2 regions of the Gilliamella sp. LMG 34361 genome follow, and region 1 is predicted to be linked to the other one. Evidence: riboswitches for the same ligand, from Rfam matches in the RefSeq annotation. Region 1 holds a riboswitch; the other holds the start of a gene.
The links. A riboswitch is a leader RNA that binds a small molecule or an ion and turns the genes downstream of it on or off. The one in region 1 is predicted to bind thiamine pyrophosphate.
Positions count from the first base shown of each region.

Region 2: it holds a riboswitch for thiamine pyrophosphate, as region 1 does, so the genes downstream of both, AC5LXI_RS10505 (thiaminase II/PqqC family protein) here and thiB (thiamine ABC transporter substrate binding subunit) in region 1, are expected to answer to the same signal.

Region 1 is NZ_OZ474903.1:1,371,266-1,379,662, reverse strand. It holds gene AC5LXI_RS06655 (hypothetical protein) at 1-102, opposite strand, end outside; gene AC5LXI_RS06650 (hypothetical protein) at 397-1,971, opposite strand; gene thiQ (thiamine ABC transporter ATP-binding protein ThiQ) at 2,325-3,020, opposite strand; gene thiP (thiamine/thiamine pyrophosphate ABC transporter permease) at 2,998-4,620, opposite strand; gene thiB (thiamine ABC transporter substrate binding subunit) at 4,592-5,590, opposite strand; TPP riboswitch at 5,631-5,735, opposite strand; gene argS (arginine--tRNA ligase) at 5,886-7,619, shown strand; gene AC5LXI_RS06625 (amidohydrolase family protein) at 8,262-8,397, shown strand, end outside.
Region 2 is NZ_OZ474903.1:2,217,567-2,225,963, reverse strand. It holds partial or broken gene AC5LXI_RS10540 (MFS transporter) at 1-500, shown strand, start outside; gene AC5LXI_RS10535 (IclR family transcriptional regulator) at 567-1,319, opposite strand; gene AC5LXI_RS10530 (dihydrodipicolinate synthase family protein) at 1,535-2,425, shown strand; gene AC5LXI_RS10525 (hypothetical protein) at 2,614-2,757, shown strand; gene AC5LXI_RS10520 (SemiSWEET family transporter) at 3,009-3,272, shown strand; gene AC5LXI_RS10515 (hypothetical protein) at 3,691-3,918, shown strand; gene AC5LXI_RS10510 (DUF1161 domain-containing protein) at 4,060-4,539, shown strand; TPP riboswitch at 4,602-4,690, shown strand; partial or broken gene AC5LXI_RS10505 (thiaminase II/PqqC family protein) at 4,837-5,175, shown strand; gene asnA (aspartate--ammonia ligase) at 5,434-6,426, opposite strand; gene allD (ureidoglycolate dehydrogenase) at 7,274-8,323, opposite strand; gene AC5LXI_RS10490 (carbamate kinase) at 8,372-8,397, opposite strand, start outside.

The DNA of each region.
Region 1 (8,397 bases):
CGATAAAAAACAAACGTTCGTGAAAAATGAACGGTAAGCACTTAATTTTGGCGAAGCTAAATTATAGGTTAGCCAAATTTCTTGTTTAAAATTACAATACATTTTGACTACCTTGTCAGTTAAATTTTTGATTTATTTGATTTTTATATTAACTGTTTAGCCGTTATTTATATACACTAAACAGCGCAAAAGTATAATGACTGAAAAAACACGATGCAACACTTTTTTCACGGTTAATTGTTAACTTTTGTTAAGGAATACTAGTTCTCGCCACAAATACGTTTTTTAACGCCAACTTCATTAGCGCCATTGTCTTAGCAAAGCATTTATTCCTTAACATCGTAACGTTATTTTTCATATGCCTATCTCTACAGCCCTAGGACTAAGAAATAAGTACTAAGGATAGACGCAAAGCCCGAGGTAGCTAGAACTAGTGCTGTAGGACGGATAACCAATAATCGAATCGACTATAAACTGATGATTACGATTAAATACATCACCCGTCCAATATTCATGCCAACCAGTAAGACCACTCCCCGGTCTGCGAAAGCCGGCCTCATTGTATTTGATCATTTCCCCCCATTCCGTAAAGAACCCTGCCCCAATGTGACGCTGAAAATAATGATTAGATGACAGAGGTTTCGCACTGACAGCACCTCGACAGTCCGGACGATTAGAATGCTGACAATTCGCATTAGTTAAATCCATAACCGCAGGCATACGATATCCAATTTTTGTACACCATGATGATGTACTTGAATAAGAGTATTCACTAGTACCACGGTTGACAAACCATTGCTTTAACACAAAACCATATTTTAACTCGATATCATTATTGTCACTATCTTTACCTTTACCAACTAACTCAAATACCTGAGGCAGAGATAGCTTATCTAAACGAGTTGGATTATCAGAAATCTGTTGCGAAGGGTCTTCAACAGCAGGACCTGTTAGCGTGACATGAACACTTTTATTTGTTGAGTTGGTCATCGTCACCTTAATACCAGCATTAGGTGAAACTACCTCCCACTCTAAAGGCTCAGCAACACCGGCTATCTGTAAATCAAAATACATATTATTAGCACCAGTAGTTGGGAAATTTTTCTCATAATCTGATGGACTAAATGACTGCGGAAGAAACCCATCAAACATGTCCCACATTGAAGAAGGACCGGCAAAATCTTCATCACGTTCAGGGTGAACTTTAGCAAAACAAATCACTGGTGAGGATATCTTAGGACTAATATAATAAGTGACATGACCCGGTCTAAAACGACTTAAATTAGGCACACCATAAAATGTTGTTAAATCGCCTCCAGTAGAAGCTGATAAGGTTAATTCATAAGGCGCTTTACAGATGTTAAGTACTTCATTACGCCCAACAAATTGTTCATTTTTATCAACGATGGATAAGTGCAAATTGCCTGAAGATCTGATTCGATCAGGATCTTGGCCATCACCATCACCATCATCATCATTCCAATAATGATAAGGTGCACGAACAAGATAATCTAATAAGATATCATCAGTATCAATTGGCATCAACATACCAATATCGGCAAAACTCTGACCCACATTTGGTAAAATGATCGGATTTGTCTCACTTGAAGTATTTGTTGCGGAAGTATATTTATCCCCATTAGATAAAGTTATCACGAGTAAATCGTCACCATCTGTTATACGGGTGCGACCTCCATCGAAGGTAAAATAGGGCGCATTACCATTGATAACATTCACCGTTTTTGATGTTAATGCATGGCTGGAAAAAGGAATTGTCAAAAAAGCCATTAACACTAAAACGATGATCTGTCGAGATAAAAAGGATCGATATAAGGATCGCGATAAGATTCTTGGGATTTCACGCAATCTCGATAAAAAACAAACGTTCGTGAAAAATGAACGGTAAGCACTTAATTTTGGCGAAGCTAAATTATAGGTTAGCCAAATTTCTTGTTTAAAATTACAATACATTTTGACTACCTTGTCGATTAAATTTTTGATTTATTTGATTTTTATATTAACTGTTTAGCCGTTATTTATATACACTAAACAGCGCAAAAGTATAATGACTGAAAAAACACGATGCAACACTTTTTTCACGGTTAATTGTTAACTTTTGTTAAGGAATACTGATAGATGGAAAACAGGATCGGTTATTTGTTGTTTATAAAAAAATGACACCTTTACCTTACCTATAAAAAATCACCATTTTCAACGTTAGAAATTTAGAGATTAGACTTTTGATTTTGACAATTTTGTGATCGTTTTTAGAAGAGATTTTGCACTTCAAAAACCTCGTTCCTCAACTTTTTTAAGTCAATATTCTAGCTTTTAATTCCCAATAAATTTGTTATTCTCTTGTTTTCAGTAAGTTGTTTTGGTGCTGCGTTAAAGATGATGTTGCCATTTTCGATAACAAGGCAACGTGAAAAATGGTTGAGTGAGTTATCTAAGTAGTGCGATACCATCATTAGCGTGAGATTAAATTCAGTACAGATTTGGTTGACAAGTGCTAGCATTTCAAAACGTAATGCTTGATCTAGCGCGGAAAAAGGCTCGTCTAATAATAATATTGGGCGATGTTGTATAAGGCAGCGTGCTAATGCCACTCGTTGGCGTTGCCCGCCTGATAGTTGTTCGGGATAGCGCTGGTTAAAGCCTTCAAGCCCAACACGAACAAGCATGTCACCAATGGTGGTTTGTTCGGTTTGACTGAGTTTTAATGCAGGTTTTATGCCTAAGGCAATATTTTGTTCAACCGTGAGATGGCTAAAAAGGTTGTTGTGTTGAAATAGCATTGATACTGGGCGTTTGCCCGGTAAGGTTGTGGTGACGTTTTGATGATTTAGGATGATTTGTCCTGAGTTAGGAAAGATAAATCCTGCAATTAAGCTCAGTAAAGTGCTTTTGCCTGCACCACTTGGACCAACAATAATAACCCGCTCTTTAGCGGCAATATTTAACGCAAAGTGCATATTGAAGTTGTCATATTGATATTCAATTTTTTGAAGTTCGATCATAATCCATCACAACCAATAAACTAAAGGATAAAAGTAATAAAATCGCAGCTGTCACTACGCTTTCTTGATAATGATAATGCGATATCTGTTGATATAAATAATAAGGTAAGGTGATAACTGATTGCCCACCAAATAATGCTATTACCCCAAAATCACCCAATGATAATATGGCGGCAAAAGCAAAACTCATTAACATAAGGTTCTTTAACCCCTTGAAATCAACCAAATAAAAATGCATCAACCCATTTATATTGAGAGATTGGCTTAGTTGCCAATAGCGCGCTGTGATGTCATACATTGGCATGGCTAGATTTTTGAGGATGAAAGGCAATGCCATTAATCCATTGCATAACATGATTAATAAACAGATGAAAGCCGTATTGTTACTATAACCAAAAAGTAATAGAAATAATCCTGACGCCAATACCATGCTCGGTATAGCCAAGATAAGTGAAGCAATTAGCATAAGTCGATTACTTAATTGTCGTTGTCGATTTATTAGTAGTCGACTATTTGTCCATAGCAATAATAAGCCTAGTAACATGGCAATCATAGCCGAACCAGTGGCAATAATGATTGAAGAAAGTAAGGCTTGTTGCAACATTGATGTTAGCAATGAAATTCTAAAAAAATAGATGCCTTGAAAGAGTATACAAAACAGCGGTAAGAGTATAAATAACTCCCCTATTACGATAATTATTACACTAATAACTTTTAGCCAATTTACTGTCGGTAATCGATAGTTGGCGTGACTAAATTTGACACTGAGCGTGCTTTGCGTTTTGTTTATTTTTTGCATTAAACCGATAAAAGTCACACAGCAAACCAACTGTAAACACGCAAGTAATGCTGCTTGTAGAAGATCAAAATCCCGCACAGCTTGATATATTGCAACTTCAAGCGTGGTATATTTTGGACCACCACCGAGAGCAAGCACAATGGCAAAACTCGAAAAACAGAGCATAAAAATAAGTGCAGTCATGGGTAGTATTTGTCTACGAAGTAATGGCCATTCGAGTAATTTGAAATACGTGAATGTTGAGAAGTTAAGTTGCGCAGCTAGCTGTTTTTGTTCAATAGGAACGCTGTTTAGTGTTTTGTAAAATAATGCACAAGCATAAGGAAAATTCAAGAATATATGCGCCAATAAAATACCTTGCAATCCATAAATATGAAATGGGAACGGGATATGTAGTAGTTGACAAACATATGCTAGTAAACCTTGTTGGCCATATACTGATAATAATCCTGTCACTACCACCAAGGCAGGCAAAATAAAGGTCATCGGCATCATTTTTATTAATAATCGTTTACCTTTAAAATCAATTAAGGATAGCGCTTTAGCCATTAAAATGGCTGATAAAAGTGAGAGTATTGTCGATAATATAGCTTGATAAAAGGTGATCCAAACAATATGCAGAACGTAGCTATCAAGATAGATCGTAACATTTCCTGATTGTAAGGCAAATCGCCAAATAGCGATAAGTGCCGAGCTTAATACAATGAGTATTAAGCTGGCAGCACTGATTCCTGGTAAAAACGATTTGAATTTTAACATTGGCGATACTGGCCTATTTGCTGATTGCCGTTTGCCATTCACGAATCCATGCTTTTTGATGTTTTTCGATCTCTTCTGGCTTAAATTCTAACGATTTGTTTACTGAATTGATTTGCGCAAAAGCATTAGGTAAATCAGTTTTGATAATTGGATACATTACGTTTTTTTCAGCAAATTGACGTTGCACTTCTGGTGTGAGTAAGTAACGTAAGAATTGGTGAGCTAGGTCAATTTCTTGGCTGTATTTGATGATGCCAGCCACTTCAACTTGGCGATAGTGACCTTCATCAAAAATAGCTGCTTCGTAATGGTGATTGTTTTCATTAATAATATGCGCCACAGGTGAAGTGCTGTAGCTAAGCACAAAATCGGCCTCACCCTTTAAGAACATACCATAAGCTTCGCTCCAACCTTTAGTGACAGTCACAGTGTTTTTAGCAATTTGTTGCCAAGCATCTGCTGCTTTGTCACCATACACTTTTTTCATCCAAAATAGTAAACCAAGTCCTGGTGTGCTGGTTCTTGGATCTTGATAGATGATTTTCCAATCGGCTTGATTATCTACCAGTTCATGTAATGAGTGCGGAGGATTTTTGACTTTGTCTTTGTTGTAGATAAAGGCAAAATAACCAAAATCATAAGGCATAAAACTATCGTCCCACCAGTTGGTATTGAGGTTGTCTGGTTTAGCGATTTGATGTGGAATAAGGATATTTGCTTGTTTTGCTTGTTCTAATAAGTTGTTATCTAGTCCTAAAATAACATCAGCATTAGTTTTGTCACCTTCAAGACGAATACGGTTTAAAACTGATACGCCATCACCTAATGTGACAACTTCAAGCTGGCAGTTACACTGCGCTTCAAACCCTTTTTTAATAGCTTCTCCAGGCCCCCATTGTGACATAAATGAGTTATAGCTATATACCGTTAAGGTGGGTAGTTCGGCGCTAACTAATTGGCTAAATAGTGAAAAAGAAATAATAATAGATAGTAAAAGGTTTTTACGAAACATTTTGCCTCCAAAGTTATAAGTAAAAGACAAAAGGTTTGAGCAGATATATTAACTCAAATCCCTCCGCTGGCATTATCCAGTTCAGGTTCGACGAGTTATGTCAGTCTGACACTCTCAGCCCTTTAGGGCACCCCGTTGAGAACAATAGGTAGTTTAGAGTGGGCGAGTAGAATTGTAAACAGTCGATCTGTTGATAGCGAGATAATTGTGCGATGTAGATATCAGCCGATCAGTGACAATTGTTGCGTTTGTCGGTATGATATGCCCCATTTATTTCTTATCGATTAGGTATAGTGTGAATATTCAACAATTATTAACGCAACGTGTTTCACAAGCAATGATTATGGCCGGTGCCGATAAAAACTGTGACGCTTTAATCAAGCAATCAGCTAAGGTTCAATTTGGTGACTACCAAGCTAATGGCATCATGTCTACCGCTAAAAAATTGGCTATGCCGCCACGAGCATTAGCTGAAAAGGTTTTGCAACATCTGGATATTGATGACATTGCCGATAAAGTGGAAATTGCTGGCCCCGGTTTTATCAATATCTTTTTAAAAGATAGTTGGATTGCCGAACAGAACGAAGTGGCGTTAAGTAACGATAAATTGAATATCACTTTACCCGCCAAACCACAAACTATTGTGGTTGATTATTCTGCGCCGAACGTTGCAAAAGAGATGCACGTTGGCCATTTACGCTCTACCATCATTGGAGATGCGAGTGTACGAGTATTAAGCTTCCTTGGTCATAATGTTGTTCGAGCTAACCATGTTGGCGATTGGGGTACTCAATTTGGAATGTTAATTGCTTATCTTGAAAAAATGCAAAATGAACATGCCAACGATATGGAACTGTCAGATTTAGAATCGTTCTATCGTGCCGCTAAAAAACATTACGATGAAGATGAAGTCTTTGCCGAAAAAGCCCGTAATTATGTGGTTAAACTTCAAGGTGGTGATGAGTATTGCCGCGATATGTGGCGAAAATTAGTTGATATAACCATGACACAAAATATTGCCACCTATAAACGCCTTAATGTGACATTATCGCTTGAAGATACTATGGGTGAAAGCATTTATAACAGCATGCTACCAGGAATTGTTGCCGATCTAAAACAGAAAAAGTTAGCTGTTGAGAGTGACGGTGCAATTGTGGTGTTTTTGGATGAGTATAAAAATAAAGAAGGCGAACCTATGGGCGTTATCATCCAAAAACGTGATGGCGGCTATCTCTATGCAACAACTGATATTGCCTGTGTCAAATATCGTTACGAGACCTTACATGCTGAGCGTATTTTATATTATACCGATTCACGCCAACACCAACATTTAGAACAAGTTTGGGCGATTGTCCATAAAGCGAAATATGTGCCAGAATCATTAAAGCTTGAGCACCATATGTTTGGTATGATGTTAGGTAAAGATGGTAAACCATTTAAGACACGTTCAGGCGATACGGTAAAATTAAATGATCTGCTGGATGAAGCAACAGAGCGTGCAGAGGCGTTAATTAAAAGTAAGAATCCTGATCTTTCAGCTCAAGAATTGGCGCAAGTGGTTGATGCAGTGGCAATTGGCGCTGTGAAATATGCCGATTTATCCAAAAATCGTACTACCGATTATGTTTTTGATTGGGATAATATGTTGTCATTTGAGGGCAATACGGCGCCTTATTTGCAATATGCCTATACTCGCGTGCTTTCTGTATTTAGAAAGTCAAATATTAGTGAAGATAGCTTAAGTGGTAATATCTATCTCGAAACGGATAAAGAACGAGCATTAGCGATACGATTAATTCAATTTGATGAAACGATTTCAAACGTTGCCGCTGAAGGGACGCCACATATACTTTGTGCATATTTGTATGATATTGCGACCTTATTTTCCAGCTTCTATGAGCACTGTCCTATTTTAGCGGCTGAAAATGAGGAGTTGAAACTTAGTCGTTTAAAACTAGCCTCTTTAACCGCGAAAACCCTTAAAACGGGCTTAGATATGCTTGGCATTAAAACCGTTGAGAAGATGTAATATAATACACCACCGATATTATTGAGTATTGGTGGTGTATCTTTATTAGATAAAAGGGTTGAAAAGTTGTTCTTTGAATAAACTTGCTTTAAATCCTTCAATATCATCCTAAGCCCCCCCTCTATCCTTTCATTAAAAAATGAAGTTGCTGCCAATCCCGTTTTTTCAACTATGAAATTCACACATTTATTAGTTTTAATTCAGCATAATTGGCAAAAAAATGAATTTAAAACAAACAAAATATTGAAGTGGTATAGACTCCTCAATTATTTTTACAGGTGATTTTTAATCTCATTTTTGCGACTCTGGTTAGTTATTATTAAATAACTAGTTAGCTAGGTTTAAGTTATCTCATTAAAAAAAGTTGGCTATTTGCGATGAGTTTTATGGCTAAAAATCTCAAAAATAATACTTTAACTATTTCATTTGTTTAAATATTTTTTAAATTAAAGTGCTTGATCTTATTAGTAAAATCATTAGAATTCTCAGCAATTTATTGAAACTTAAAGTTAAATATTCTATGACAAATTGTAATTTTGTAATCCTAAACAATAATGAGTGTAAATTATATTGATCCTCCTATTTGGGGGATTTTTTTTGTCGATTTAAATCTTAATAGTAACTAAATTGTAGAGGCACATTATGACCGATAATAAAACCATGTTATCAACCAGTCGAGATCAAAGCTTAAAAGCATATTTATTGAATAAAATTAAGCAAAACGGTGGTTGGGTTAATTCACATATGCATGCCGATCGTGCTTTTACAATCACTGTTG
Region 2 (8,397 bases), 850 kb from region 1:
CATATTATGGCATGTTCTTATGGTTACCAAGCGTGATGATGCATAAAGGCTTTGATATGGTAAAAAGTTTTGGCTACATTTTCATGATGACTCTAGCGCAATTACCAGGTTATTTTACCGTTGCTTGGTTGATCGAACGAGTAGGGCGAAAATGGGTATTAATAGCGTATTTATTCGGAACCTTGATCAGTGCGTATTTATTTTGTATTGCTGACTCAATAAACCTAGTGGCGCATTACTATCATTTTTCAACCTAGGTGCTTGGGGAGCATGCCTACACGCCAGAACAATATACCACTAATATTCGTGCAACTGGTGCTGGCATGGCTGCCTCAATAGGCCGAATTGGCGGCATATTAGGCCCATTAATGGTTGGGTTTTTAATGGCTAATCAAATTAGTGTTAGCATGATATTTGGTTTATTTAGCTTATCAATTTTGGTAGCTATCTTAGCAATACTATTTCTTGGTAAAGAGACCAAACAAACTAGCCTTTCATAACTTAACAAAAACCTTTTTCAACTATAATTGCTAGATATGGTCGTTGAAAAAGGTCTTATATGATAACTAGCCAATTATTTTCTTAGTTAACATGTTTGCTGCGATCAACAAATATTCTGTAAATTCAGCAATTCGTTCTTGCGGCATTTGAAATCTTATTCCTGAGGTACTCATTGCGGCGATAACATTACCATGCTTATCAAAAATCGGAGCGGCTAAGCAAGTTACCTCATCAAAGTCTTCGCCATCATCAAATGCCCAACCTTGCTTTCTTACGAATTGCAATGCCTTTTTATAATCAGTTTTAGTTGCTATGGTATTTTTAGTTTTAATTGGCAACTGTTCACTAGGAAACAGATCATCAATACGTTGTTCCGGTAACCAAGCTAACAGTACCTTACCTAATGCCGAACTATGTAAAGATAATCGACGACCTAACCAACTTTTAATTTGTATCGCATTATCGCTCTCAATTTTAGCTAAATAGATTGCAGCATCACCATCCAAAATACCTAAATGACAAGCCAACTGTGTTTTATCCCGCAAAAAAGAGAGTGGTTCAAGAGCTAAATCCTTAATATTAAATTGCTCAATTGCTTTATTACCAAATTCATACAGATTAAGCCCTAAAAAATACTTATTTCCTTTTTGTCGTAATAAACCATTAGTCACCATACTTTTCAAGATCAATGACGAAGAACTTTGCGGTAAACAAAGGCCTTGATAAATTTGCGTATATGTCACCCCACCATTATGAGCAATAAATTTCAAAATTAGCGTGGCTTTATCAATGGCTGGCGTTTGCGATATTTTATTCATACATTTTACACCAATATATTGAATTTAAATTAGTCTAAATCTATCTATTATTTTTTACAATCACCTATTTTATTCATTTTAGATTTAATTCGGTGATCTTGATCACATTAACTAAAAAATATGGTTGAGTAATTTTCTAATTGATTAAATAGTAACGCTGTTGTAATTGGATTTATTATATTTCAATATATTGGTGTAAAAATAAGGATGCCACTATGAAAAAATCACTTAAGTTTTCGGGAGCAATTTGCCCGGCTATCACACCATTTAATAACAAAAATAAAATTGACTTTGCTGCTATGGAAAAACACTACCAAATGTTAACTGATGCAAAAATCAATGGTATTTTGGTTATGGGCACAATTGGTGAGTTTGCGACATTAAGCATCAACGAACGATTAGCTATTATCAAACACGCTCATCAGTTCACACATTTACCGTTAATTGTCAATGTTTCTACCACCGTAGTTGATGACATGATCCGTTTAGCGGATGCTGCATATGATGCAGGATATCCAGCGGTAATGGCATTACCACACTACTATTTGGCACAGACAGCTAATCAATTATATGAATATTACAAATACCTAAATTCTAGATTTCTTGGTGATTGGTTTATTTACAATTTTCCTGCTCGTACTGGCTGTGATGTTGATGCAAAACTTGTTTCAAAACTGATGGTGAATTGTCCAAGATTTATTGGTATTAAAGATACAATTGATTGTGCTTCTCACACTCGTTCCATTGTGCTTGCTTCTCAAGCAATCCGTAACGATTTTTCGGTATTTGCTGGTTTTGATGAATATTTCATTCCGAATTTACTTAATGGTGGTGCGGGTGTTCTATCTGGTTTAAATAACGTCGTGCCCGAACTATTTGCATGTATAGTAAAAGCGTTTAAAGAAAACGATTTCAAACAGCTCCAACTATTACAAAAAGAAATAAGCCGTTTATCAAATATCTATAACATTGGTGATGATTTTGTGACAACAATAAAAGCAGCAGTCGCCGAGAAATACGGTTATTTAGATGCCAAATCAAGGAATTTTGGCAGTGATTTAGATTCTAAGCAGATAAAAAGTGTAAAACAATTATTCAAATTATAAAAAATAAAGCTGGTGGTATGAAAATAAAACCATGCATTAAAAAATTTCGGGATGTAATGATGTGAATAATGTTAATTATAAAAGGACGTTTATACACCTTTTCACTAGGAACGGGAAAATATTTTGGATCTTTTACAAATGGACTCATCACAGGTTTAGTACCAATATTAACCGTTTAGTAAATTTGCATGGATGCGTCAATTAAAGTAAACGCTCTTGCACTAAGAAAATCGGGTATATTTGTTGCCATTCTACTACCTGTAGCTAAAGAGGTGCTATCATTTGCGTCAGCAGCTTCAATCGCTAAAATCTTAGTTATGGTCTCAAAATAGCCGCAAAGTTGTAACAATAATCATTTTACTTTATTACAAGTATATTGCTTGCAAAATTAGATGAAATCACTAATTAAACAGTCAACAGCAAATAATGCTGTTGTTTTATTTGTCAAAAGTAAATTGAACTAAAATATTTTATCATTTTATTTACAAAAAATTATCTGGAGCCAAGATATAACAAGGTTTAACTCGTTTGTGATATATGTTAGATTATTCGCTTCATTCATATTTAAGCAGGTAGGTTGATTTTGAATCTTTCGCCAAAGGCTTTTCACTATTTGGGTGTTATTGCAACTATTGCATCATTAGGTATGTACGTGTCTTATATCCCACAAATTATCGATAATCTTCATGGACTCAAAACCAATCCAACTCAACCTTTAGCGGCCGCAATCAACTGCTCTTTATGGGTCTGTTATGGTTTATTACAACAAAAAAAGGATTGGCCAATTGCGATAGCTAACTCTCCAGGCGTATTATTTGGTTTAATCGCTTTCTTCACTGCTTTATAAGTTTTTTCTTGTTTTCGATTCTTTGTGTTATTTATGCAGCATATTGCAAATGTTATGCTGCTTTTTTTATCTTTTATTATTTAATCAAATATTATCAAATGGACTTGATTACTTTAGCTAATATAAGAGTAAAATTTTGGTGGTTAAAATTTAACCATGATATTAAAACATTAATAATCATATCGTTATTTAGTTATCAACAGGTTTGTTAAATACTTATCAAATAATAAAGTGAATAATTTAAACTTCAGTAATTATATTAATCGCTAACTTATCGGTTTTTTGTCTGGTTCAACCATTGTTATCTAATAGCGATTAGATTATAGTTAAAGTCGGTCTACTTTTTGGTCTGGATTTATCTTTGAAATTACAAATGATGGCATTAATTAGATAAGCTCAATAAAATAAGGAAATCAAAATGGCTGACATTAATCTTTCTGATGAATTGATAAAAGATTTTATCTATTCTATGTACCGTAAAGAGGTATTATTAAATTTAAAAGGTGTGGTTTTGACAGAAGAAGATCGCAAACATCTCCACGAAAAAAGAGATTTTGTTAATCGATTATCTGAAGCAGAATTGTCCGATATTCGGTCATGGGTTTTAGATAAATTAAAATCAATTGAACAACAAGATCGTAATTAAGGTAAAATTCAACTAATTGTTATTAAGCGAACTTTTTTAAATCTATTGATAACATATATTTATGCGTTGCTTAAAACGATATAGACAGTTTAATTAATCATTCTATAATGCATTAATCTTAAATGACATTAAGGAAAGAGTATGAAAAAGTTAGCGTTAGTTTTATTGTTGGGCCTTCCTGTGGTTGCATCTGCATCAAATTGTGATGAAATCAGGGCAAATATCGCCGAAAAAATCAAAAATAACGGTGTTAATGAAGACAGTTTCCAATTAAAACTAGTTCCATCAGACCAAAATGAACAGAACCTAGAAGGTAAAATTGTTGGATCATGTGATCGCGGTCAACAAAACATTGTCTATATTCGGGCCCGACATAGTTCCAATGAAGTAACTAAAGAGGAACCAAAAACACCGGCCGAGTCATCAATCGCGCCAAACTCTACAACGCCAAAAGATAGTAATGAACCCAATTTAAGTAACGTTCCGGCTTCGAGTCAAGCTCCTGCTTCAGATTCAGCCCCAGCTCCAGTCTCAACTCAAACTGAGAGTGAAAAAGTTCAAACTTCTGCACCATCATCTACAGAAAATCAGGAGTCAAAAATTGAACAAAAAACTGAATAGTTAATAATTAAAAAGAAGGATTAAATAATAAGTTCCTTCTTATCTATTTCATCTATTAAATAATTGTTAAACTGGTGTGCCCTAGGCTGAGATTAAACCCGTTGAACCTGATTCAGTTAACACCGACGAAGGAAGTTTACAACACATTTTTTCTGCAAGTCTGTTACTCCTTGATATTAATTTGTTTAGAAGGGAGTCCATATACTATCGTTTAACGCACTTATTAAATCTTGTAAGAGTGATTGCTATATTCAGCATGATTTTATTTAACAATTAGGAGAGTGAACATTAGATTTAGCTTGCTTCCAACACTATCTAAAACAAGATTATCTTTTTTTAATTAACTTTTCTTGAGCTTGGGGGCTTTCTGTATATCAAAGTCATGATCTGATTCAAATACGACAATCATTAAAGAGTTTAAAGACCATTGTCGAAATTGAACTTGATTTACATATTGAATATTGCAAAAAATGGCAAATTACTGAACATGAATTGAGTACATTAAAAGAAGCCAAAGCTAATAGGGAATATATAAGATACGTGATTGATGATGGATTAAAAGGTGATTTATTAGATTTACATATTGTCTTAGTGCCTTGTTTAATTGGTTATGGTATGAGCGCCAATTGGTTTTAGCATTGGTTTGATGCCGAAAATACCTCTTATCACACTTGGATCAATATGTATGCTAGTAAAAAATTTCAACAAGCAATGCAAACTGAAATTGCATGGATTAATGAACGCTTATTAAGTATAGATACCAGCCGATTTGAACAATTAGCTCAAATATTTAAATAAGCAACTCAACTTGTGGCTGGTTTTTGGCAAATGGGATTAGATAAAAGTTACTAAAAGCATACTTTACCGGTTGAAGTAAAGTATGCTGTATATGAATTACAAAAGTTGTTGATAATTTTGTTTAGTTGTATCATCCCAAACACTAGCTTGGACTTGGCCAATATGCTGTTGTTGTAAAAGCAGCATTATCAATCGAGATTGCCCAATTCCCCCTCCAATTGTCTGCAAAAAATCACCATTGGCTAACGCTTTGTGCCAAGCATATTGTAAGCGATCTTCATTATTGGTTAATTTTAATTGGCGTTTTAACGTTTCTGGATCGACACGAATACCCATTGATGAGATTTCAAAACCACTATTTAACACTGGATTCCATACTAAAATATCACCATTTAAACCTTTCGAACCCATTTCATTATCGCTGCTCCAATCATCATAATCCGGAGCACGCACATCATGTTTTTCATTATTTGATAATTCACCACCAATACCAATTAAAAATACGGCGCCTAATTCCTTCGTAATTGCATTTTCCCGCTCTTTTGGTGATAAATGTGGATAACGTTTTAACAACTGCTCACTATCCATAAAAGTGATTGTTTCAGGTAAAAAACAAGAAAGATGATATTTTTCTGAAACTGCTTTTTCGGTTATTTTGATCGCGCTATAAATCTTCTCAACAGTTTGCTTTAAATAAGCTAAATTGCGATCTTCAGGACTGATTACTTTTTCCCAATCCCATTGATCGACATAAACAGAGTGAATAGGAGAGAGTTTATCTTCATCAGGGCGTAGTGCCTTCATATTGGTATAAATACCTTCACCAATCGGAAAATTATGTTGGCTCAAGATTTTGCGTTTCCATTTTGCTAATGAATGCACCACTTCAAATTTTGCATTAGCAATACTCTTAATATTAACTTGAACGGCCTTTTCAGTGCCAGATAAATTATCTTGAACGCCATCGCCAATTTGACTTAAAAGTGGTGCTTGAACCTCAATCAGTGATAGGTTATTGGCTAATTTATCAGCAAAAAATTGTTTAACAAAATTGATCCTTTGTTGTTGTTCTTTAAATGATATCGTCATTTTACATCTCAAAAAGTGAATTGGTTAGTGACGATAAATTAAACTAGAAAATAGAAATATGCAAGTTTAGCTAACAGAACTAAATCAAAGGAGAAAAATTATTCTTATCACTTTCAAAAAAACGATAGGTATTTAAAATATTTTTTAAATTTTGATTTTGCCATTTAACTAAAAGAAAACGATTAAGAATGGTAAAAAATATATTATTTATTACAAGATGTAGTTTGTTTTTAAATTAACCTTTCTTAATGTTAATTTCTTTAATCTTTTCAGTTGGATATCGAACTAATTTATCACTCAAATTAACCATACTTGTTAAGCTGATGATAATTATTTCATTGGGATGAAAGTAAACGAGAAAATGTTTCAATTTTAAAGCCTCAAGGCAATCAAATAACGAAAAACTATCTTGATTTTATTCAATCATAACATAGAGAATTGATGAACTATCAAACATTTTGAGGAGAGATGTTTATTAAAGCAAAAAAGTTGAGGAACGGGGTTTTTGAATTTAAATTTCATTTATTGTTAACTTTCTCTTGACCCAAAAAACCATTAAAAATCAGTATACTAAAAAACCACTTAAAAAAGTGTTTTTAAAACAAAAATTGCGCTTTGCCTTTTTTCAAATAATGTTTATAGTATGTATTGCGTAGTTCCCTGCCGTATAGGCAGTTGAGAAATTGCAAAAAGCTCAATATGTGCTTTATCTCCAGTTCACTGCCGTGTAGGCAGTTAAGAAATAGTCGGAGGTTTTCCCATTCTTCACTGTTTTACTCGCTGCCGAGCAGGCAGAGCTCCTCGTCCCTCAAAAAAATAGAGGGATGGGGTTTTTGTCATTCCAAGTCTATTGCGCAAACTTATTTTTATGATCATAACGATTATAATGAATATCGTCACTAATTAAATAATTATAAATATCATCAACAATCTCTATGCCATTTTTTAAATAATCGGCTTCGCGTTTTTTGCTTCTTTCGCCGGGAAAAAAGACTTCACTAACGCCTTTGGCTGGTTTAGCTTGTTTTAGTTGGTCTAGCATAGCGGACATAGTTTGTTTAAAAATATCTAGGCCGATAAAATATTTTGGATTGATCACAATATGCAGATGACCAAGGTTTCGGCCTTTAGAAAGGTCGGCATACATTGATGAGACGTTTTTGCCAAATGGCAAGCCAAGTAGGATGCCAGAAAGCACATCTACCATCATCATTAAACCATAACCTTTAGCATCAGCGATTGGTAATAGGGCATTTACTTTGTAGGGATCGGTTGTGGGTTCACCATGTTCATCAACCGCCCAGGTTGGTGGGATTGCAGCGCCTTTAGATCTTGCGTATAAGACTTTTCCCCATGCTTGAACTGTGGTTGCCATGTCGAACGAAACAACACGCTCATCGTTAGTCGGTGCAGCAAAAGCGATAGGATTGGTACCAAAAAACTCTTCGGCGCCGCCATAGGGGACAGCCATTGGGTCGGACTGGCACATGGATATGGCGACTAAGTTTTGTTTAGCAGCCATTTCGGTAAAGTAGCAAAGCGAGCCACTATGTGACATTCGACGAATTCCTACTACGGCAACGCCATTTTTTTGAGCCATTTCTATCGCTTTGTCCATACCAACTTTAGCGGCAACTAAACCGCAACCATTATCAAAATCTAATATTGCTGACGATGGACCAGTCTGTTTATAGTTGACATTAGGATAGGCAGTCATGCCTCCTTTGGCAATGCGCTCAGCGTAGTATTCAACTCGCACTGCACCATGTGAGTGAATGCCTCGTGCATCGGCAAATGCTAGCGTGTCAGCGGCGATATCCGCATGCTCTTGAGTTAATCCCGCTTTATGTAACTTTTTGGCAATTAAGTTGTGTAGTGTTTGTCTGTCTAGTCTCATATTAAAACTCCTCGCCACGCTATCGGTTATGGCTATTTAGATTTTGCGCTATTGTGTGATGATGGTGCCTTTGG